DNA from 3 places in the Paenibacillus nuruki genome. Region 2 is predicted to be linked to each of the others. Evidence: riboswitches for the same ligand, from Rfam matches in the RefSeq annotation. Region 2 holds a riboswitch; each other region holds the start of a gene.
The links. Region 2 has a riboswitch for cyclic di-AMP ahead of kdpF (K(+)-transporting ATPase subunit F). Riboswitches for the same ligand answer to the same signal wherever they lie in the genome.
Positions count from the first base shown of each region.

Region 1: it holds a riboswitch for cyclic di-AMP, as region 2 does, so the genes downstream of both, RCP16_RS18670 (resuscitation-promoting factor) here and kdpF (K(+)-transporting ATPase subunit F) in region 2, are expected to answer to the same signal.
Region 3: it holds a riboswitch for cyclic di-AMP, as region 2 does, so the genes downstream of both, RCP16_RS19700 (hypothetical protein) here and kdpF (K(+)-transporting ATPase subunit F) in region 2, are expected to answer to the same signal.

Region 1 covers NZ_OY725677.1:4,214,915-4,222,699, reverse strand. The annotation lists gene RCP16_RS18705 (PSP1 domain-containing protein) at 1-582, shown strand, start outside; gene yabA (DNA replication initiation control protein YabA) at 614-985, shown strand; gene RCP16_RS18695 (tRNA1(Val) (adenine(37)-N6)-methyltransferase) at 1,089-1,841, shown strand; gene rsmI (16S rRNA (cytidine(1402)-2'-O)-methyltransferase) at 1,838-2,749, shown strand; gene RCP16_RS18685 (AbrB/MazE/SpoVT family DNA-binding domain-containing protein) at 3,074-3,328, opposite strand; gene RCP16_RS18680 (HD domain-containing protein) at 3,661-4,983, shown strand; gene RCP16_RS18675 (TatD family hydrolase) at 5,031-5,798, shown strand; cyclic di-AMP (ydaO/yuaA leader) riboswitch at 5,994-6,217, shown strand; gene RCP16_RS18670 (resuscitation-promoting factor) at 6,541-7,659, shown strand.
Region 2 covers NZ_OY725677.1:1,984,461-1,992,245, reverse strand. The annotation lists gene RCP16_RS08635 (carboxypeptidase regulatory-like domain-containing protein) at 1-619, shown strand, start outside; cyclic di-AMP (ydaO/yuaA leader) riboswitch at 922-1,125, shown strand; cyclic di-AMP (ydaO/yuaA leader) riboswitch at 1,187-1,369, shown strand; gene kdpF (K(+)-transporting ATPase subunit F) at 1,618-1,698, shown strand; gene kdpA (potassium-transporting ATPase subunit KdpA) at 1,718-3,388, shown strand; gene kdpB (potassium-transporting ATPase subunit KdpB) at 3,464-5,491, shown strand; gene kdpC (potassium-transporting ATPase subunit KdpC) at 5,560-6,135, shown strand; gene RCP16_RS08615 (histidine kinase) at 6,132-7,785, shown strand, end outside.
Region 3 covers NZ_OY725677.1:4,430,584-4,438,368, forward strand. The annotation lists gene RCP16_RS19690 (universal stress protein) at 1-390, opposite strand, end outside; gene RCP16_RS19695 (hypothetical protein) at 432-890, opposite strand; cyclic di-AMP (ydaO/yuaA leader) riboswitch at 1,284-1,477, shown strand; gene RCP16_RS19700 (hypothetical protein) at 1,598-1,993, shown strand; gene RCP16_RS19705 (oxidoreductase) at 2,088-2,804, shown strand; gene RCP16_RS19710 (hypothetical protein) at 2,855-3,178, shown strand; gene RCP16_RS19715 (hypothetical protein) at 3,178-3,714, shown strand; gene RCP16_RS19720 (GNAT family N-acetyltransferase) at 3,714-4,271, shown strand; gene RCP16_RS19725 (sodium-dependent transporter) at 4,382-5,749, shown strand; gene RCP16_RS19730 (DinB family protein) at 5,780-6,280, shown strand; gene RCP16_RS19735 (DUF6526 family protein) at 6,474-6,908, shown strand; gene RCP16_RS19740 (aldo/keto reductase) at 7,133-7,785, opposite strand, start outside.

The DNA.
Region 1 (7,785 bases), 2.2 Mb from region 2:
GTAGTAGAAGAAAATCGGATCGCAGCTAAAAATGCTTTCACAACCTGTCTTAACAAAATCAGAGAGCATGAATTGAAAATGAAGTTGGTCGATGTAGAATTTACATTTGATCGTAATAAGATTATTTTCTATTTTACAGCTGAAGGTCGAGTCGATTTTCGAGAGCTGGTTAAAGATCTAGCCAGTATCTTCCGTACACGTATCGAACTACGCCAGATTGGTGTACGTGATGAGGCTAAAATGCTAGGTGGTATAGGTCCTTGTGGACGTATTCTATGCTGTTCTTCCTGGTTAGGAGATTTTGAGCCAGTATCGATCAAAATGGCTAAAGATCAAAGCTTGTCCTTGAATCCAACCAAGATTTCTGGATTGTGTGGACGTCTAATGTGTTGTCTTAAATTCGAGCACGATAATTATGAGAGCGTGAAGGAAGAGCTTCCGGCTATCGGTAAATTTGTCGTCACTTCGCTAGGCGATGGTAAAGTGGTGGGTATCAATGCCGGTTCGCGTACTGTACATGTTCAGATTTTTGACATCAGTAAAGTCAAAGAACTGCCATTGGATGACGTGGTCGTGAAGTAAACCCGATCAAGGCTGCTTTTGAGGTGGGAACTTGGAGAAGAAAAATCTTTTTACACACATTCACGAATTGGAAACACAGATGGATCATATGCATGGAGATATGGGTAAAATGAAGCAAGCTGTGAAAGAACTGTTAGAAGAGAATCAACGCTTGAGTACCGAAAATGAACAGTTGCGCAGAGTCTTGAAAAAAGAGGTTCCTGTTATTGAGCCTAAATCTGTTGGCACCTATTCGTCTAAATTGTATTCAGACTTACCTGATCTAGAAGTCGTTGGAGAAGGTTATGATAATCTAGCACGTATTTATCACGAAGGCTTCCATATCTGTAATGTGTATTATGGACATTTGCGTACAGAAGGCGATTGCTTATTCTGCCTTTCTTTTTTGAATAAATCTGAATAGTAGCATTATCCAAACCGCGGACAGCATTATGCCGCGGTTTTTATATAGTGTAATCATAATGTAGTATCATTTCTAAACAACGCAGGATAAGAAAGGAAATACCATGAACGAACAACCCCTTCTGGCAGATGAGCGTATTGATGATTTGCTTACGTATGACCTTAAAATTATTCAAAGTCGAGAAGTGTTCAGCTTTTCGATGGATGCTGTACTGCTGGCACGGTTTGCCAGTATTCCTAAGCGTGGTAAAATAATTGATCTATGTACTGGCAATGGGGTAATACCTATTCTGTTATCGACACGGACAAATGCTAGTATTGAAGGTGTGGAAATTCAAGAGCGCTTAGCAGATATGGCGATGCGTAGTGTAACCATGAATAACTTACAAGAACAGGTGAAAATTCGCATACAAGACCTTAAAGATATGCCACTTGCAGGTGAACGAGAAGCTTATGATGCTGTAACCGTTAACCCTCCTTACGCTCCTGTAACAGGAAGCGATATGAAGTTAAATATTCATCATGCGATGGCAAGACATGAGATTGGTTGTACGTTAGAAGATGTGATTCAAACGTCTGCCAAGCTTCTTCGCAATGGTGGTAAGCTGTCTATGGTTCATCGCCCGCACCGGTTAGCAGACATTATTATTTTGATGCGTCAATATGGAGTAGAACCGAAGCGTATTCGATTTGTACATCCTCGTCAACATATGGAAGCGAATATGGTGTTAATTGAAGGATTACGTGGAGGTAAGCCAGAAATGCGTATGCTACCACCACTTATCGTATATGATGAACATGAACAATATACACCTGATCTCAAAGCTGTCTATTACGGGTTAAAGGAGTCACTATGAGCATACAGATTCAAAAAAGTTTTGCTAAAGGAGAGTCTGCTGTTCTTCATGAAGGGGCAGGCACTTTGTATTTAGTTGCAACACCGATTGGTAACTTAGAAGATATGACGTATCGAGCTGTACGGACATTACAGGAATGCGATATTATTGCTGCTGAAGATACAAGGCAGACTCGCAAATTGCTAACTCATTTCGATATTACACCAGGCAAATTACTGAGTTATCATGAGCATAATAAAAAAGCCAGTGGACCGGAGTTAATTCGCCTTATTATAGAAGGAAGTAGTCTGGCGCTTGTGAGTGATGCTGGATTGCCTGCTATATCTGACCCAGGGCAAGAATTAGTGAAGTTAGCACTGGAGCAACAAATTGCTGTGGTTCCTATTCCTGGAGCGAATGCAGCACTGTCTGCTTTGATTGCTTCTGGATTATCGACAGATCGATTTACGTTTATTGGATTTTTGCCTAGAGATCATAAAGGTCAAGAAGAAGTACTGGGTAGTGTGAAGCATGGAGCAGGTACATTGCTGTTATACGAGTCTCCACACCGAATTATCAAAACATTAACAGCGATTGCACATCATTTAGGCAATCGTAATGTGGTATTAGCACGTGAGCTGACAAAGCGTCATGAAGAATGGACACGTGGTAGTGTAGAAGAAGTATTGGAATGGTTAGAATCGCATCCACCGATTGGTGAATACTGTGTTGTAATCGAGGGACAATCTATCATTGAAGCCAAAGCTGAAGCCAGCGAATGGTGGCAACAGATGACGATAGAAGAGCATGTGATCTATTACGAAAATAAAGAGAATATTTCACGTAAAGATGCAATGAAAAAAACAGCAAAAGATCGTGAAATCTCTAAACGTGATGTATATCAAGTGTTATTAAATGAAGAAGAGTAAGACGCATATGAGTGGTTACGAAAGAGCTTGCTTGGTAAATACATTTATAATAGAAGAAACTCGTTAAATAGATGAGTTTTTAACAAAAATAATGAAGAAAATAAGCGTGAAAATAGAGGAATCTTGATCTGTTCGAGGTTCCTTTTTGATGTGCAAATTGGAAGTGCTATGCAAAAGGAAGTATAATGAAAGATAAGCCTTTTTTGAAAACCAAAAGAAAGCAAAAAAATACCTTTACCCAGACAAAATGCTGAGTAAAGGTTCAAGGAGATATTAAAAAGGTTAGAATTAATAAGTTGATAGTTCTAGTATAACCTATTTTATTTATTTTGTCACAGGGACAGGAATTTCGGAAATACACTCATTACAAACGATTTTTCCTTTAAAATAAGTTACATTTTCAGCGTTACCACAGAAAATACAAGCAGGCTCGTATTTTTTAAGCATAATGCGCTCGCCATCAACGTAGATTTCCAAAGCGTCTTTTTCTCCGATACCTAGTGTACGGCGAAGTTCGATAGGAATTACTACGCGGCCCAATTCGTCTACTTTTCTTACAATACCAGTTGATTTCATCATTACTGATCAATCCTCTCAAATTTAAATATATTAGTTGTTATTGTTTTGTTTGATGTGCTAACATTCGACAAATTTCTATGTTTTATGATATTCATAATACCAACGTTTCCCAAATCAGTCAACCTATAATTTAAGAAAAATACAGTTTTTTTCACTTTTTTTTGAAAAAATATTTTTATATAGCGGTATTATCAAGTATTATAGGGTTAAAATTATTTTGTCGATTTGGAAATTCATAGCTTGTATATACCGACAACATTCGACAATATCGTCGAAAAAACTATTTTTAATTTTAAATAGTTAGGGTTTATTGATAGAAGGAGGAATTTATTTTGAAGCCTGTACAACCTTTAGGAGAAGAAAAAGTATTTAAAGATCCTGTACATAATTATATCCACGTGCAAGATCGTTTAATCTGGACTTTGATTAATACACCTGAATTTCAAAGATTACGTCGTATAAGACAATTGGGAACTTCCTATTTAACTTTTCATGGAGCAGAGCATAGCCGTTTCTCACATTCATTAGGTGTATATGAAATTACACGTCGTATTATTTCTCAATTTGAACGTGGTGGTTTTGAAGATTGGCCACGTGAAGAAAGTCTGGTGGCATTATGTGCCGCTTTATTACACGACTTGGGTCATGGACCTTTTTCTCATTCTATAGAAGAAGCTTTTGATATGGATCATGAAGAATGGACGTGTCGTATCCTACTTGGAGATACCGAAGTGAATCGGGTATTGGAAGAAGCAGAGAGTGGTCTTGCTGAACGAGTCGCTTCTGTTATTCGCAAAGATTATGAGAAAAAGATCGTTGTGAATCTGGTATCGAGTCCGTTAGATGCGGATCGGATGGATTATTTGTTACGGGATGCTTATTTTACAGGAGTTAATTATGGAACGATTGATGTTGATCGTATTTTGCGGATGCTTCGTCCTCACAATGGACGCGTCGTTGTCAAAGAATCAGGTATGCATGCGATCGAAGATTATCTTATGGCACGTTATCAGATGTACTGGCAAGTGTATTTTCATCCAGTAACTCGAAGTTCAGATATTGTATTAAAACAAATTTTCCGTCGTGCCAAAGAATTGTTCGATGAAGGATTCGATTTTAAATTTTTGCCGTATCCTTTACCTGAGTTATTCAAAGGCGATATTCAAGTTGGTGATTATTTATTGCTAGATGAAGCATTAGTACAGACAGCATTTATGCAATGGACAAGGGAAGACGATGATATTTTGGCAGATGTATGTCATCGTTTTATGCAGCGTAAGTTGTATAAATATGTAGAGACAGATCTAATTGATAAGCAGACGATTAGCAGTATACGTAGTGAATTTGCTAGAGTAGGATTACATCCTGATTATGATCTAGAAATCGATTTTCCCACCGATCTTCCTTATGATGTATTTCGTCCAGGTGATCCTAAAAAAGAAAAACAAATTCTATTATTAGATCGTCAAAACCGAATCCAAGAAATATCAGAAGTATCGGATATTGTACGTTCGATTAGCGGGATTCATCGCGGTCGATATCATCTCTATTATCCGCAAGATAAGTTGGAGAAAGTTATTCATCAATTATCCGAAGAAGTGGCAGCGATATTTGAAAACAAAATTAATCCGCCACAGATGGAATTTGAAATATAAGATTAACGAAAAAAGAACGAGAAACAGAGAAGGAGTGAGAAAAGTATATGTTATTTGATACACATACTCATTTGGATTCGATCGAATTTGCCGATGATCGTAAAGAAGTGATTGAGCGTGCTTATGCACAAGGGGTAACCCGAATGATCAATGTAGGATTCAACCGTGAAACGATTCCCACCACGATGGAATTAGTCGAAAGTTATGAATTTATATATGCGGCTATTGGCTGGCACCCTGTAGATGCGATTCATATGCAACCTGGAGATCTGGAATGGATCGAATCGCTATGCAAACATGAAAAAGTAGTAGCGATTGGTGAGATTGGTCTGGATTATCATTGGGATACTTCACCGAAAGAAGTGCAGCATAAAGTATTACGTGAACAAATCGGTCTAGCACGTTCGATTAATATGCCAATTGTTATCCATAATCGTGATGCTCATGAAGATATTGTTAAGATTTTGCGCGAAGAAAAAGCACATGAAGTTGGAGGGGTTATGCACTCCTTTTCAGGTAGCTGGGAAACGGCTAAAATGTGTCTCGATATGGGCTTTCATTTATCGTTTGGAGGACCGATTACTTTCAAAAATGCGAAGCAACCTAAAGAGGTGTTACAACAGGTTCCAATGGACCGTCTTTTGCTTGAAACAGACTCCCCATTTTTGACACCACATCCTTATCGTGGAAAACGAAATGAGTCCGGTTATGTGACACTTGTAGCAGAAGCTGCTGCTGCGCTAAAAGGGGTATCACTGGAAGAAATTAGTACAATTACAACTAAAAATGCACTGGAACGATTTGGCATTCGGTGAAAAAGAGAGTAAATCACGCAAAAAACAGCGTTAAACGGATATATGAATAAATTATAACCAAAAAACAAGAGAATATGACAACTTTTTAACCATTTATTCAGAAAAACGTGCTTGCTGGTCGCTTTACATGAGGGTTGGGTTCGGGATATTATTTCATCAGTGATTTAATCTTGCTGTTATTACGCAAGATTCCATGATTCGGTCTCGCTGAGTTTCCTGCATAGGAAAACGGGGGAACCAACATATGTCTTCAAGCCATTATTATCAGAATACCGAAGTCATTATGTATGATTCCTTTTACAGGGTCTATGGGGTGAATTGGAGGTACTCGCGCCATGAGCGGAGGAGCCTTCAAAGGGCAAGAAATATGATGTGTCCGAATCCGACAGCTAACCCCGTAAGCGATGCAGAGGCAACCTCGTATTTTCTAACGTTTTCCGAACTGTATTTAGATACGTCGGAAGCCAAGGAAAAGTTGCTTTGCTCTTTTCCAGAGGCTTCTTTTGTTTTGGGCTAAACGAAAAGATTCAGAGAATACGATATTTGAAATTTGATCTTTCAGATATTAGGTGTGTCCCTTAGACTGACCATGGCGCAGGCATTTTTGAACATCACGAAAGATTATCACACAGATTTGGTAATCTTATGCTTACGATCAGCCTGTGAAAATTCTGTTATATAGTCGCGTCATATACAATTACGTCACAGCTAGACGGCGAGACTATGAAGGAGGACGGAAGAAGTGGCAATTGCTCCTTTCGAAAAAACCCATGGTTCGCGCTCATCCAGCATGTCTTACGCGCTGAGTTGGAAGCAACAAAACCTACGCTATGTATTGTGGGCTGCATTATTAGTGATCGCTCTTGCAGCGATGCTATTGTCCCTACTTTATAATCAAGCGGGTAAAAATATTTCTGTAGTCATTGACGGCAAAGCACAAACCGTGGAAACACGTAAATTGATGCTTTCTCAACTGCTTGATGAAAATCAAATTAAAGTGGCACCACAAGATAAAGTATCTATGCCTATGAATGGCGCGCTTCAGGATGGGGACAAAGTTTATATTAACCATGCGGTTGCAGTAAACATTACGGCAGATGGTGGAACCAAGAAAATTTATACCACCTCTAAAACAGTTGGTAACACATTGGAGCAGGCTGGGTTAACACTGTCAGGTGAAGATCAATTAACACCTGCGATGGAATCTTCAGTTCATGACAATATGGATATCAAGATTGTGCGTACCAAATCATTTGTAGCGAAAAAAGTAGTCAAGATTCCGTATCAAACGGTTAAGAAAACCGATGGTTCTATGCTTGAAGGTAAAACCAAGTTAGTGCAAGGCGGTCAAACAGGTAAAGTGGTTCAATACATCGAGAAAGTATACGAAGATGGAGAATTCGTCTCCAAACGTATGGTTGATAAAAAAACAACCGCAAAAGTAAAAGATAAGATTGTAGCTATTGGTACCAAAAAAGAGGAGCCTAAACTTCTCGCAGCTGCTTCTTCTAGTGGAGGATCAAGTAATAGTACTTCCAAAGCAGGTGTAGATTTCTCTTATGCGAAAGTACTGAACAATGTATCTCTAACTGCTTATTCGTCTCAAGAACCTGGTCTAGGTACAGTGACTGCTTCGGGAGCACGTGTAACAGAAGGTCGTACGATTGCAGTCGATACGAGTGTCATTCCTATGGGATGGTGGGTATACATTGAAGGCATTGGCTTCCGCCGTGCTGAAGATACCGGTAGTGCTATTAACGGTAATAAAATCGACGTGTATATAGACAGCTTGAGCCAAGCGAGAGCATTTGGACGCAAATCCGGTTACACTGTATATGTAATTGGCCCGGTTAAACCCTAGAGAGGGTGTTGATTGGGATAGCACCATTGCTTAAGCCCAGTCATCTGTTATATGATATAAATAATATTAACTATGAGCGTGCATAAAGAAAACAAAAAGAAGAGGATAAATCCTCTTCTTTTTGTT
Region 2 (7,785 bases):
ATCCAAAATGAACCTTCGTCTAGACAACACATCTGCTTATGGAACGTATCAATTACAGTTATTTAATGCGAATCTGGTGAGTCAAGGAACACTGGCACAGAATACCAACGGTCAAGTCACACTACCTGCGGGAACGTATTATATTCAAGTCTTAGCACCTTCTACATTCGATCTAACGACTCCATACAAATTATCTGTTAATTATCAGACAGCAGATGTATCCAGAGTTGCGATCAGTAATATTACAACAGATGGTGGTGTCTATGGATTTATTAATTATGGACAAGGTAATAAGTGGCGTGTCAAAAACAATATTGTGATCTCAGGTCGTGCTTTTGATGCTACAGGCAATCCGGTAGCGAACGCTATCGTAACGACTAATATCACTACAATTCTCAATGGCAAAGTGATTCCCGGAACAGCTACGACAGATGCTTCAGGTAACTTTACAATGCCAGTCAATATTGATAATCCAGGAGTAGGACAATATACTTTCCAATCATCCAAATACAGACATTATTATGATATTGTCAGAATCCAATTTTTCAGCAACGGTAAGCCATTAAATTCAGACATTAGCACACTGTATCATTTCGCTTATGAAATCTACACAGGTTGACCATAATTTTAAAAATGATAGCATCTTGCGTAAAAAATGACATAACCGTTTTCAGAATCTGTTGTAAATGAATGATAAATGCGATGTAACAAGAGTGAAAAAGTAGAGAAACGATGAAAAAGAGAGAAAATAGGAGCCTGCGATAGATAACTTTTCAATAGTTATCTGAAAATGAAAGCTGTGATGATTCACAGCTTTTTTTGCGTCTTTTCTCAGCTTTACAGTTGACAAGGACAGGCGTATTATTCATTGCAGGCAGTTGATGAATACGATTCAGCAACTGATATAAATGAAGTTTCCAATGTTTTTGATCGCTGAGTTTTCGGTGCTAACCGAAAAACGGGGGAACCAAATTGCGATTTCACAAAACGGTGTGAGAGCCGGAATGTGAATCGTTGGGGTGAATCTGCATACTGACTAACCATGGTACAGTCAGACAATGCAGTAGGGCGACTCTCACCGCCCGAATCCGACAGCTAACCTCGTAAGCGTGGATAGGAGAGAAGTGTGAAGCTTGTGCCGATCTGACACAGTGTAATACGACTCTGTGTTTTTTGATATGTTAACAATGTCACAACGCTTAATTTTCATATGCATATGAAAAGCGGGGGAACCAATCGTTGATGAAGAGGACTGATAGGAAATGATCAGGATCTACACAACATGGGGTGAATTCCGGTATCTACCGGAACGGGCAATCTTCCAGCCCGAATCCGACAGCTAACTCCGTAAGCGTATAAGGGAGAACTCCTAACCAGCAACTCGGCAGGTACACGATAAGTGTGCGTGTTTGTAGAAGTCTGGGGAAAAGTTCTGCTTTTCTCCAGGCTTCTTTTTTTGTGCCTTTTTTAGCAAATCATAGTAACCAAAATGAATGCAGGGAGTTCTTCACATATGATGGATATATTAATGATTGGATTGGTTTTGTTGATTACTGTAGGGTTGAGCGGGTTGCTGCAATGGGCATCTGTAGCTATCGGAGAAAGAAGGAATGAGCGATGACTTGGCTGCTGTGGATTATTATTGGTGGATTAACCATTTATCTATGTTACGCATTAATTTATCCAGAAAAATTCTAATGGGTCAGGGGAGAACATCGTGAGTATCTTTTCATATATCGGAATTGCAGTCACTTTTATTATTGCTTTAATCATCGCTCGTCCAACCGGACATTATATTGCACATGCTTTTGACAATACACCCAATCGATTAGATCGTTGGTTTCATCCTATTGAAAAATGGATTTACAGGTTCGGTGGAATCAAAGGTGAAAATCAGACATGGAAGCAATATGCAGGAGCCGTATTGATCAGTAATACAGTCATCTTGCTTATCGCTTATGCGATCTTCCGTCTTCAACATGTATTACCTTTGAACCCAGCAGGCATTACGAATATGAGCCCTGATCTAGCGTTCAATACAGCGATTAGCTTTATGACGAATACCAATTTACAGCATTATAGTGGTGAAAGTGGTTTATCTTTATTTTCACAGATGACAGCGATTATCTTTATGATGTTTGTATCACCGGCAACAGGGATTGCGGTTGCGATTGCATTTATTAGAGGAATAACCGGTAAGCCACTAGGTAATTTCTTTACAGATCTAGTACGGGCAATTACACGCATTTTGTTACCTCTTACTTTTATTATGGCGCTTGTGTTTGTTGGATTAGGTATGCCGCAGACGTTGCATACTGTAGTGACAGCTCAGACATTACAAGGAACAGAGCAACAGATTGGTGTAGGTCCAATTGGATCATTTCTAGCGATCAAAGAATTAGGGAATAACGGTGGTGGCTATTTCGGAGCCAACTCTGCACATCCTTTTGAAAATCCAGGCGGATTCAGTAATATGTTGCAAATGCTGATGATGTTACTGGTTCCAATGTCATTACCATTTACGTACGGTAAAATGGTCGGCAACTCGAAGCAAGGCCGAGTATTATTCGTTTCGATGGTTATGATGTTTGTCGTGATGCTTAGTGTATCTCTTGCGAGTGAATATCAAGGAAATCCATTGATTAATCAATTAGGTATCCAGCACAATGCAGGATCGATGGAAGGTAAAGAAGTACGATTAGGCGAAGCTCAATCTTCGTTCTACTCTGTAGTTACTACCGCTTCAGAGACTGGTGCTGTCAATAACATGCATGATACGTTAACACCACTCGGTGGATTAATTGCACTAGGAAATATGATGCTAAATACAGTATTTGGCGGTTCAGGTGTAGGACTGTTGAATATTCTAATGTATGCCATTATTGCGGTGTTCTTATCCGGTCTTATGGTTGGACGCACACCTGAATTTCTCGGTCGCAAAATTGAAGGCAAAGAAATGAAATTGATTGCCGTCACATTACTTATTCAGCCTCTACTGGTCTTAGCGCCTACAGCGATTGCTTTAATGACGCAGGCAGATACGATTTCGAATCCGGGTTATCATGGACTGACTCAAGCGCTCTATGAATTTACATCATCAGCAGCGAATAACGGTTCAGGATTTGAAGGCTTGGGCGATAACACACCATTCTGGAATATCATGACAGGTGTTGTGATGTTTATCAGTCGTTACTTCTCAATGGTGACATTGTTAGCTGTTGCAGGCTCATTAATGGCGAAAAAACCTGTTCCAGAAACAAGCGGAACGTTACGAACAGATCAAGCGTTATTCGGCGGTATGTTTATTATTTCTGTTATTTTAGTCGGTGCGCTTACGTTTTTCCCGGTAGTTGTACTTGGACCTATTGCAGAAATGCTCACATTGTAAACAGCAACATCTTATCTTTTTCTATCAATATATAGTGCGTGTATACTACCAAACGCTAAGTGGAGGAACAATGTAATGAAAAGTAAATCATCAATGATGAGCCGGGACTTGATCTCCAAAGCTTTACAGCAGTCCGTGATCAAATTAAATCCTAAACTGATGGCACGTAATCCAGTAATGTTTGTAGTAGAAGTAGGCTTGATTATTAGTTTATTGTTAATTTTTGTCCCTAATGCTTTTGGCGACTCGGTTTCAACAGGATTTAATATTGCTGTCGCTATTATTCTTTTGTTCACGATACTATTTGCGAACTTTGCAGAAGCATTGGCGGAAGGACGAGGTAAAGCTCAAGCCGATTCCATGAAAAATACGCAAAAAGAAATTATTGCGAATCGGATCGAAGGCGAGCAGATTGTCGCTGTATCTTCCACTCAACTACGTAAAGGGGATATCGTCAAAGTGGTACAGGGCGAAATGATTCCTGGAGATGGCGAAGTCATTAAAGGACTGGCATCTGTGGACGAATCAGCGATTACAGGCGAATCAGCTCCTGTGATTAAAGAAGCAGGTGGAGACTTTAGTTCTGTCACTGGTGGTACGATGGTGATTAGTGATGAGATCATTATTCGTATTACAAGCGATCCGGGTGAATCGTTTATGGATCGGATGATTAGTCTGGTCGAAGGTGCTGAACGTCAGAAGACACCTAATGAAATTGCGTTAAACACAGTATTGATAAGCTTAACAATTATCTTTTTAATGGTTGTTGTTACATTGCCTTTTATGGCAAGCTACTTAAATATTGTTCTATCTGTACCTGTACTTATTGCGTTGTTAGTCTGCTTAATACCAACAACGATTGGTGGATTGTTATCTGCTATTGGGATCGCTGGGATGGATCGGGTAACACGCTTTAATGTATTAGCAATGTCAGGGAAAGCAGTAGAAGCTTCTGGTGATATCAATACGATTATTTTAGATAAAACAGGTACGATTACGTATGGTAATCGGATGGCTAGCGAATTTGTACCGACAGAAGGACATTCACCACAAGAAGTCGGCGAATGGGCAGCCGTAAGTTCTGCTTTTGACGAGACACCAGAAGGTCGTTCTGTTCTAGAATTGATGAAAAAGCAAAATTGGGAATATCCGCAATCGTTAAGCGAAGGCGCAGAGATTATCGAGTTCCGTGCAGAGACACGAATGAGCGGTCTGGATCTTACCGATGGTCGCAAAGTACGTAAAGGTGCAGTCGATGCAATCAGAAAATGGGTTGTGTCTCAGGGAGGAACTATTCCGGATAATTTACAAGCCAATAATGATGCTATTGCTTCTGCTGGAGGAACACCTCTTGCAGTGGCTGTAGATCAAGAAATTTATGGATTGATTTATCTTAAAGATACAGTCAAAGCAGGTATGAAAGAACGTTTTGAACAAATGCGTAGTATGGGTATCAAAACGATTATGTGTACAGGGGATAATCCACTAACCGCAGCAACGATTGCAAGGGAAGCAGGAGTCGATGATTATATCGCTGAAAGTACGCCGGAAGACAAAATAGCCGTTATTCGCCGTGAACAAGCAGAAGGTAAATTAGTTGCAATGACAGGTGATGGTACCAATGATGCACCTGCACTTGCACAAGCCGATGTAGGGATTGCGATGAATAGTGGTACAGTTGCTGCCAAAGAAGCAGCCAATATGATCGATCTGGATTCCGATCCTTCCAAAATTATCGAAGTGGTCGCTATTGGTAAACAGCTATTGATGACTCGTGGTAGCTTAACGACATTCAGTATTGCGAATGATATTGCTAAATATTTTGCAATTATTCCAGCGATGTTTATGGTGGCTATTCCGCAAATGCAAGTGCTGAATATTATGAACCTACATTCACCAATGTCCGCTATTTTATCAGCGCTAATCTTTAATGCCATCATTATTCCGATTCTGATTCCACTAGCGATGAAAGGTGTCGCTTATAAGCCAATGAGTTCTACCAAATTATTGCGTCGTAATCTATTTATCTATGGATTTGGGGGAGTAGTCGTTCCTTTTGTCGGTATCAAATGTATTGATTTAATTATGCAGACTTTTTTATAAGAAATAAGTTCAACGAACGATACAGATACTTTGAAATGACTACTAAGAAATGAAGGGAAAGAATAGGTATGAAAACGGTATGGGTGACTTTACGAACAAGTATCATTTTATTTCTGCTCTGTTGTGTGTTCTATCAACTAGCAGTTACAGGGGTTGCGCAAGCATTGATGTCCAAGCAGGCGGATGGAAGTCTTATTTATAATAGTAACAATCAGGTTGTTGGTTCTGAACTGATCGGACAATCATTTACAGAACCTCAATATTTCCAAGGACGGATATCCAGTATTGATTACAATGCGAATGGATCAGGATCACCAAACTTTGCACCATCTAATCCAGAATTGCTCAAACGCCTGCAAGAATCTGTAGGTACATGGCAAAAGCAAAATCCAGATGTTCCCGTATCTTCTTTACCGGTAGATTTGATCACCAATTCAGGCTCAGGATTAGATCCTGATATTAGCCCTGAATCTGCTAAAGCTCAGATTCCAAGAATTAGTTCATTAACAGGAGTCTCAGCAGATCAATTACAAGCTTTAGTTCAGCAAAATACATCATCCCGACAATTAGGTATATTCGGTGAACCAGCCGTTAATGTATTGAAACTGAATCTTGCTTTGCAAAAAGAGCTATCTGCATCATGAACACTTTTCGCCGCAAAACACCTGAAGAATTGTTACAAATGATCACCAAATTAAAACAGGGACGTTTGAAAGTATATATCGGAGCCGTAAGTGGCTCCGGTAAAACGTACCATATGCTTCGGGATGGTCAGATGCTCCGTCAAGAAGGAATAGATGTTGTCATTTGTGCAGTATCTACCTTACAACGTCCGGAAACGATGCAACAATTAGGCGATCTAGAACGCATTCCAAGTATCCATTGGGTGAAAGAAGACAAGCAAGGGCAACAGTGGGAACAAAAAGATTTGAATCTAGAACAAATTATTATGCGCAATCCAGAGGTCGTTTTAGTCGATCATTTGGCTCATATGAATCGACCTGAAGCGAAGCATCGGACACGCTGGGAAGATATTCGTTATCTATTGGAACATGGAATCAGTGTCATGGTAACAGTTAATGTATATGAACTGGAAGGTTCGGCTCAATTGGCTCAGCAGTATATTGGCCGAGAAGTGGAATGTACGGTTCCTGCGGATACGTTACACCAAGCCGATGAAGTTCGATTAATTGATGTCACGCCAGAAGTGGTGCTGCAACGTTATTCTGCTGGTCTGTTGGATAATAGTAGTGACCGTGCTTTTTTTGAACGTGGGAATCTGGCTGTGTTACGTGAATTAGCACTGCGCACTGTGGCAGAGGGAGTAGGCGGTACACTGGAGAAGCATCGTGCCGAACAAGGGCTGACCGGACCGACAGGAACAGCAGAACGTATTATGGTGTCTGTGCAGTACCACTGGAATGGTTCTATTTATATCCGGCGTGGACAACAGATTGCCCGGCGGTTAAGTGGAGATTTGTTAGTTGTTTCTTTTCAAAATAAAGCACGTAAGCTCAATCGCGAAGAAGAAACATTCAAGCGTTCGATCCGTGAGTTATCGACTCAAGTGGGTGGCGTATTTGAAGAAGTGGCAATGATCTCTAAGCGCAGATTACCAAGACAAGTAGTACGTTATGCCAAAGAACACCAAGTAACACGTATTGTATTAGGACATTCACGCCAAAATCGCTGGCAAGAATGGATCAATCGTTCTGTGATTAATGGTGTATTGTTAATGACACGGGATATTGATATTTTTTTGATGGCAGATCGTGCAGAGCAAGAAGGAGAACGTATTTTACCTGCCAAAACGGCTAAAGTGAATGTTCCTAAAAAAGAAGATGTCTATCGTCGTTTACCTTCAGAAGAAATTGCTCGTCAAATTGACCATATTCGGCGCGGTACATTTAAAGTATATGTAGGAGCAGCACCCGGAGTTGGCAAAACATATACGATGCTACGTGAAGGTAACGAACTGCATCGCCAAGGTATAGATGTGGTGATTGGTTTATTAGAAACTCATGGACGACAAGAAACAGCAGATCAAGCGGCTTCATTGACATTATTACCAAAGCAAGTGATCAAGTATGGTGATCATCATTTAGAAGAATTAGATGTACAAAAGATTATTGAACGTAACCCAGAAGTCGTTTTGGTCGATGAATTAGCTCATACCAATGTACCGGGTAGCCGTAATAGTAAGCGATATGAAGATATCACAGAGTTATTAGCAGCAGGCATTTCAGTGATATCTACAGTCAATATTCAGCATTTGGAAAGCTTAAATGATGCTG
Region 3 (7,785 bases), 2.4 Mb from region 2:
ATGTAGATCAATCGCTCCCAACTTTTCCAATAGATCATTCACGATAGAACCTTTCATGATTTCTTGCCAGCGTGTCTGAGCAGATTGTCCAATAATCAATTGCGTCACATCATGCTTTTGAGCAGTTGAAGCAATAATATCAGCAGCTTCTTGTCCATGACTTTCTAAAAGGACAAATGTACCTCCTGCTTCTTCGGTCAATTTGCGCCATGCCTCTACATATTTCTCTTCTTGCTGATCCATCTCATCGATCGGGTGATCAATCACACTGAGTACACAGAGTGGGGACTGAATCAATTGAGATAAATGAATACCACGCCTGATCAATCGTTCTCCATTGGGCCCATAATACACACACACCATAATTTTTTCAGAATTCAAGAAAGGCACACTCCTTTATTTCGTAGTTATGATCCATTAACCAGAATTGTTCAAAAGGAATAATAAGCGATGGTGTAATCTAACAAAAAAGCATGATTAATAAGCGCATCTGACGATGTCCACACATCAGGTGAATCTTGTAGTCGAATCCGCAGTTCAGTCAATGCTTCTAAAGCAACCTGACTACGTACACTTCCCCAATTCTGTTGCTGCTGATCGATATGAGAGAGTGCTTGATCTAGAGGGCATTTTTTGAGTGATGTAAATACTCGACTCCATTTCACCAGATCCAGATGCTGAACTTGATCTGTAAATGAATATTCCGCCCAGCCTGTAACTCCATGACTTGCGATTTTTAACAGCCCGCAGTGCAGATAGCCATCCATTTCAGGTAAGGCTAGACAGCGATTATCATACTGAAATACTTCAATAGAATGAATAACATGGACAGATGTATTGCTAGTGGATGCCGCATGAGTAACAGGTGAAATGGCCGATAACAGACTCATCAAAAATCTACACTCCTTTAATATGATGTTTCTTTGCCTAATCCAATCACGATCCGTGTATCTGTCTATAACGGTATACTTGATGTCAGATATTGTTAGCAATCATAGTCCGCTCAGAGAAAGAAGTAAAATCAGACCTGAGTATTAAAAAGATCATATATCTGTGAAAACAACCATGTAATCGGATTCATTCTATTCATTCATACGGTAATGTCTTGTATACTCATCAATGCGCCAGTTTATCCATTTATCCTGTAAAAGAAAGTAAAACAGCGCTAGATGAAGGAAATAGAACATTAGAACCCTACAATCGACTGGATTGCTCTATATCCGAATATAGCGAGCTTCAGTACTGCTTTACAAACGAAAAGAGCGGGCGTATGATTTCTTTCAAGTTCATTACAGCTTAATGGCTGAAAAGGGTATCAATAGACCTTTCAATCAGCGGGGGAACCATAAGAATAGACACTATGCTAGTGAGCTATTCAGGGGTGAATCAGAGCAGTTGGTGAAGACCGATAACTCTGTAGGGAGACTCTTACTTCCGAATCCGTCAGCTAACCTCGTAAGCTGCAATAAGAGAGACGACAATAATCAACTACGCCATGATAAGATGCCGCAGGCACTTGTCTTAGAAGCTGATGAAGAGGTCCTCTTCTAACGGCTTTTTTTTGTTGTCTACAATGGGTGGAGGAGCGCGAACAAGGATGGAATATGAGCAGGAATTTGTACTGGTATCACCGGCTACTGTAGCAGGGGAGCAATTTATGCAATTGTTAAAAGTAAAAAAGATTCCATTTGCAGTGATCGTGAACAGTCAAGCCGATCAACTTCGATATCAGAAAATGGGGATTGAACATGTGCTGGTGATCGACACACAGCGACAAGAGTTATGGCGGATTCCAGAGTTGAAGATTGGCAAAATTTATTTATTTGAACGCAGTCTACCGCTCTGTTGTCGTTATATCCAGATCTGCCGAACATGGTCATCACAGCAACTCTATGTTATTACAGAAGGCAACCAATCCCGATTGATTTATCGTGGACTGGGCGCCGATTACATTATTCATACGAATGGGAGCAGTGCTTCCTTTTTGTTATAAAAAGGGGCTGTAGATCGATCGCTCATTTTATTTTGCAATTTGCTGATGATATCTTGATAATGAAGAAGATAGGGAATCAAGGCGATGCGCAGAAATGGAGATGATCGTGATCGGTAAAACAGCATTAGTCGCAGGAGCCACAGGTCTAGTAGGCAAAAAGTTGCTGCGCCAGTTATTAGAAAGTACAGAATACACTCAAGTGATTGCTCTTGTCCGCCAACCTGTGCAACAACTGCAACATATGAAGTTGCAACAGGTTGTGGTGGATTACAATAAATTGCAAGATTATCGAGCGGATATGAAAGCAGATGATGTATTCTGTTGTCTGGGAACAACGATTAAGCAAGCAGGAACACAGAAGCAGATGATCGAAATTGATGTTATTTATCCATTTGCGGTAGCGCAGATGGCGTATGAGCAAGGAGCCAAACAGTTTATCGTTATCAGTTCTATGGGAGCCGATCCGAAGTCCAGTATCTTTTATACACGGATCAAAGGAGAACTGGAACAGCGATTACAACAGATTGGATATACCTCGTTGTCGTTGATTCGTCCATCTTTATTGCTTGGTAAGCGTAAAGATAGCCGTGCAGGCGAGCAATTTGGCACTGTCATCTCTCAGGCATTATCTTTCCTTATGGTGGGCCCTCTTCGTAAATATCGGGGAATAGAAGCAAGTGCAGTCGCTCTAGCGATGTATCGAATTGCACAGACGGCCAAACCCGGGTCGCATGTGTATCTTTCAGATCGTTTGCAGCGGATTGCCGATGAATCACAACCTACGACTGCTTCTACTAAAAAACGGAGTTGACGTCATCATTCGTACGTATTAGTTCAATTATAGAAATGGAGAATTATAATATGCCTCAATTAGAACCCAAGCAAGCAGCTTCAACGATCGAAAAATGGATTTCTTTTTACGATATGGATAATGCCAAAGCATGGGATAAAGACGATTATCCATTTATCCAATCTTCCTGCAAAGTGATGCGCAGTGCAATCCAAGCATTACGTGGTAAAGCTCCAGCACAACCGAATGAGCGCCGTAAAATAGCGACTGGATTAGAAGAATGGTTAGATGACTCTTTTATGGATGATCCAAATGAATGGGAAAAAGAAAATAAAGCGTTTGTACAAGAAGCGTTAGAAGCGATTCAGTTTACGATTCAGTTTCTACAAAAATAATGAATAATGAGCAGACATACTCTATACCAGATGGGTATATCCCTTTATCCAGCAGTGAGATTGGCGAATTTTATATCGCTTTTGAACCTCACTCGCATAGCTTCAATATCTATGTACATGCAGTAGAACCTTCTACATCTCCAGCTATCGATCAGCCTGAGTCTCCTGTGTCGATGGTATTGATCGGCTATTTGAAAGTGACGTATTCGCAAGCATCCAAGCCTACCGAATCAGACGATGATCCTCATGAAATCACACAAGGGCTTGATGCTGTCTATATTAGTGATTTTCAGATTTATTTTAATTATCAAGATTTGAAATTAGCCGTTCCTGTTATTACGGTATTGCGAGATACGTTAACCACTCAAGGCTACCGTTTACTTTCTGCTCATCTATTCAAAAGCGAACGTTCCTATGCTAAATTACGTCACACCTATATCGACCGCTGTGGAGCCACTATACGGCGGGAATATAGCGATTATTTGATCATCGAATGGCGACTCAATCCAGAAGAGCATTCTGAAAGGGGAACGTAATGAGCGATAATCATACAGACCTTATCCAGATCACTCTTTGCCGTGAAGAAGAAGCGCATATCATTTGCAATATGTATCCTTATTATCTGTATGATCTGTCAGAGATTTGGGAACGATTGCCGAATTCACAAGGTGTTTTTGACGAAGAAGAATATGCGACTCTTCATCAACAAAGCGATGTTTTTCTGATCTGGTGGCGACATCCAGGCGTTCTTTATCCGTGGATTATTCGTGTGAATGGCGTACCAGCTGGCTTTGCGTTAATAGCGACGGCTCCTTATTTACCGGATGGTTCTAAGGCGCAGTATTATTTAAATGAGTTTTTTGTGATACGTCCATTTCGTGGACAAGGCGTTGCCCGTCAAGCCGCTAGTCACATTTTTGACCAATATAAAGGGGATTGGGAGCTACAGACCAATGCCTCCTCACGAAATAGCCATGCTCAATCATTCTGGAATCATGTATTGTCACAATATACAGACAACCAGTACAGTCAGCAGGAAATCACCGACGAAGATCAGCAACAATTGCTGTCTTATTGCTTTAATAATCAATGAAAAAGTAGCCCTTTTTGACTTTTTTCAAATTGTTACTTTCTTTTCATGGACAAGATATAACGTTTTGTGTAACATAGGCATAATTCACTTTATTCATAAGGAGTATACCTATGGCACAAAAAGAAGGTTCAGGTTCATCAAGTACAGGCAGCGGCAAGATCGAACGCTTTTCAACAAGCGGGTTTATTTTAGCAGCAATTGGTAGTTCAGTAGGGTTAGGAAATATGTGGAAGTTCCCGTATATCACAGGTAAATACGGTGGAGCTGCCTTTTTCCTGATGTTTATTATCTGTCTGATTGTAGTAGGTCTACCGATTTTATTAGCAGAAATGGCTATTGGTCGAAGTGGACGGGGTAATGCTGCGGCTTCGCTTTTCAACATTACAGGGAAGAAGCATTGGAAATGGATTGGTACTGTTCCTGTTGTTACATCATTTCTAATTATGTGTTATTACGGTGTTGTTGCAGGATGGACATTACATTATACCGTTTTATCTTTTAGCGGTAGTCTATCTGATGTGAATACTGATTTTACAGCAGCCTTTACGAATTTTGCAGGTGGATATGCACCGTTATTCTGGCAAGCAGTTGTGATGCTAATTACAGGTATTGTTATTGCTAAAGGGATATCGGGTGGAATTGAGAAGTACAACAAGATTCTGATTCCAGGATTTCTGGTGATTTTGCTCATCTTAATGTTCCGTTCATTGACGTTACCTGGCGCAGGAGCAGGGGTAGAATTTTTCTTAGCACCTGATTTTTCTAAATTAAGCCGAGCTTCGATCTTAACAGCATTAGGACATGCATTCTTCTCTTTATCTCTAGGGATGGGTTGTATGTTAACGTATGGTTCTTATGTACGCAAAGAGCAATCTTTAGGTAAAGCAGCGCTTGCGATCGGCGCAGGCGATTTATTCTATGCACTTTTAGCAGGATTAATTATTTTCCCAACCGTATTCTCTTATGGATTAAAACCAGATCAAGGTGTAGGGCTAGCATTTATGGCTTTACCTGCTGCTTTTGCACAAATGCCTTTAGGTGCTTTTTTTGGAGGTCTATTCTTCTTATTGCTCGCGATTGCGGCAATCACTTCGTGCTTCTCTATTCTCGAAGTACCTGTAGCTTATGCGATGGGACAATGGAATTGGTCTCGTAAAAAAGCAGCTATTCTCGTCTGTGTGTTTTCTTTTATACTAGGTGTACCTGCTGCATTATCTGTAGGCGGTGTGCTTAGCTTTATTTCATTAGATGGCAAAAGTATTTTTGATCTATTCGACTTTGTGACTTCATATATTTTGATGCCTGTAGGTGGATTTATTGTCACGATCTTTACAGGATATGCATGGAAACGTGCAGGAGAAGAAGCAGGAATATCTGGCTTCTGGTACGACACATGGATGTTTATTCTACGTTATGTGGCACCGATCTTAATTATTCTGATTTTCTTATATTCGGTAGGGATTATCCAACCAGAATAACCTGAATACAACAATCAAAGGAGCACTCTCATGACTATTTCTTCACAAGAAGCTTTTTCCAAAGCGTTAGTGCAATCTTTGATCGGAGAAAGAGGGCATTTGCCGATTGCACGTGCTTTATCAGATATCGATTTAGAACTATCAGGTCGATCTTTGGAGAATTCTCCATATACCATTTACCAGTTAATTAGTCATATGAATTACTGGCAAGACTTCATGTTAACGCATCTTAAAGGTGAAAAGCCTCAAATGCCTGCGAATGTTAGTGAAAGCTGGCCGACTGAAGTACAAGCAGTGGATGAAGCGACATGGCAAGATGTTTTGGATCGTTTTCTTCAAGGGATTGATTATGCGTGTGAATTAGCGCGTACAATGAATTTGGAACAACCATTAGTCTATTTCCCGGGCGAAACGGCTGCTGGATTGTTGCGTAATATTGCTTCTCATAATACGTATCATTTGGGTGAAATTGTATTGTTACGTCGCTTGTTTGGCGCATGGCCACCACCAGGTGGAGGATATCCAGCGTAAGATTTTATTTCTGATCATATTCATCATTTTATGTAAGATTTCGTTGGGTTACTTTTTGGGGTTAATTCAAGGTGGTGTTGTACAGCTTGATTGCGAATGAACATATCTTTCTTACGCAACATGATAATATTTCCAGTGATTGGTGTAATAATACATGGGAAATACATTTGCAGTAGGAAAAGGATGTGTAATCATGGCAACACCACCGAAAAAGAAATCGATTCGTTATGATTGGCCGTATCATTTTGTGGCTTTGCCTCTTTTATTAGTAACGTTTGTACTCACTGTAATCTACTGGGTAGAAGCGATTCGTTATGATGAGCATGTATTGTTATCATGGTTATTATTGATATTAATGGTGTGTTTATTTTTCGCTATTCCACGGATTCGAGTCTATGCGACCAAAACGCAGGATCGAATTGTACGCATTGAAGAGCAATTCCGCTATTTCCGTTTAACTGGAAAAGAATTGGATTCTCGTCTATCCAAATCTCAAATTATAGCGCTTCGTTATGCAAGTGATGAAGAATTCCCTGCCTTATGCGAACGTGCAGCCAGTCAGAATCTATCTGGTTCAGATATCGAAAATGCGATTACGAATTGGCGTCCAGATACGATGCGTATCTAACTTACACTGAATCAGATGCATATCCACATACGATATAGTTCTAAATCATATGAAATACAGACCAGAAGTCGCTCGATATAGAGCGGCTTTTTTTGTACATGCAAGTGAAGGGAAGTAAAGTAGCCAGTCATATATCGTTGCTAGAAAAACACTGAAAAAGCCAAGTACCTACACATAATGCAGGTACTTGGCTTCGATTATAATGATTAGATGACGGCATCTATTTAGCTAAAAATCGAATTGATATGCTCTATTTCTTGCGGTGTTAATTGGACTTGTAGTGTTTTGAGATTGTCTTTGACTTGATCTGAACGCTTCGCACCCGGAATGACTGCATCTATCGAATCGCGTGTCAGATACCATGCCAGTACAATATGAGCGACATCTACACCTTTGGTCTGTGCAATCGGACGAAGTTGATCTACTTTTGCCAGATTTTCTATAAATGCATCCCCTGTAAAGAGTGGATCTTTGGCACGAATATCATCAAACTTGGTGTCTTTGGTATATTTACCACCCAGTAGACCGGAAGCGAGTGGGAAATAAGGAATAAACGTGATTCCATTTGCAGCCGTATACGGTAACAGATCTTTTTCAGCATCCCGATGGAATAAATTATAGTGACCTTGAAGGACATCCACATCGCCGTTAGTGTTCGCTTCTTTCAACTGTTCTAACGAGAAGTTAGACACACCAATAGCTCGAATTTTGCCTTCGTCTTTTAGCTTTTTCAGTTCAGCTACAGCTTGATCTTTCGGTGTATGTTCGTCTGGAAAATGAATATAAAATAAGTCGATATAATCGGTTTGTAGGCGTTTGAGACTATCTTCTACACTTGAACGTAGAAATTCAGGTGAGTTATCAATCACAACGTCAC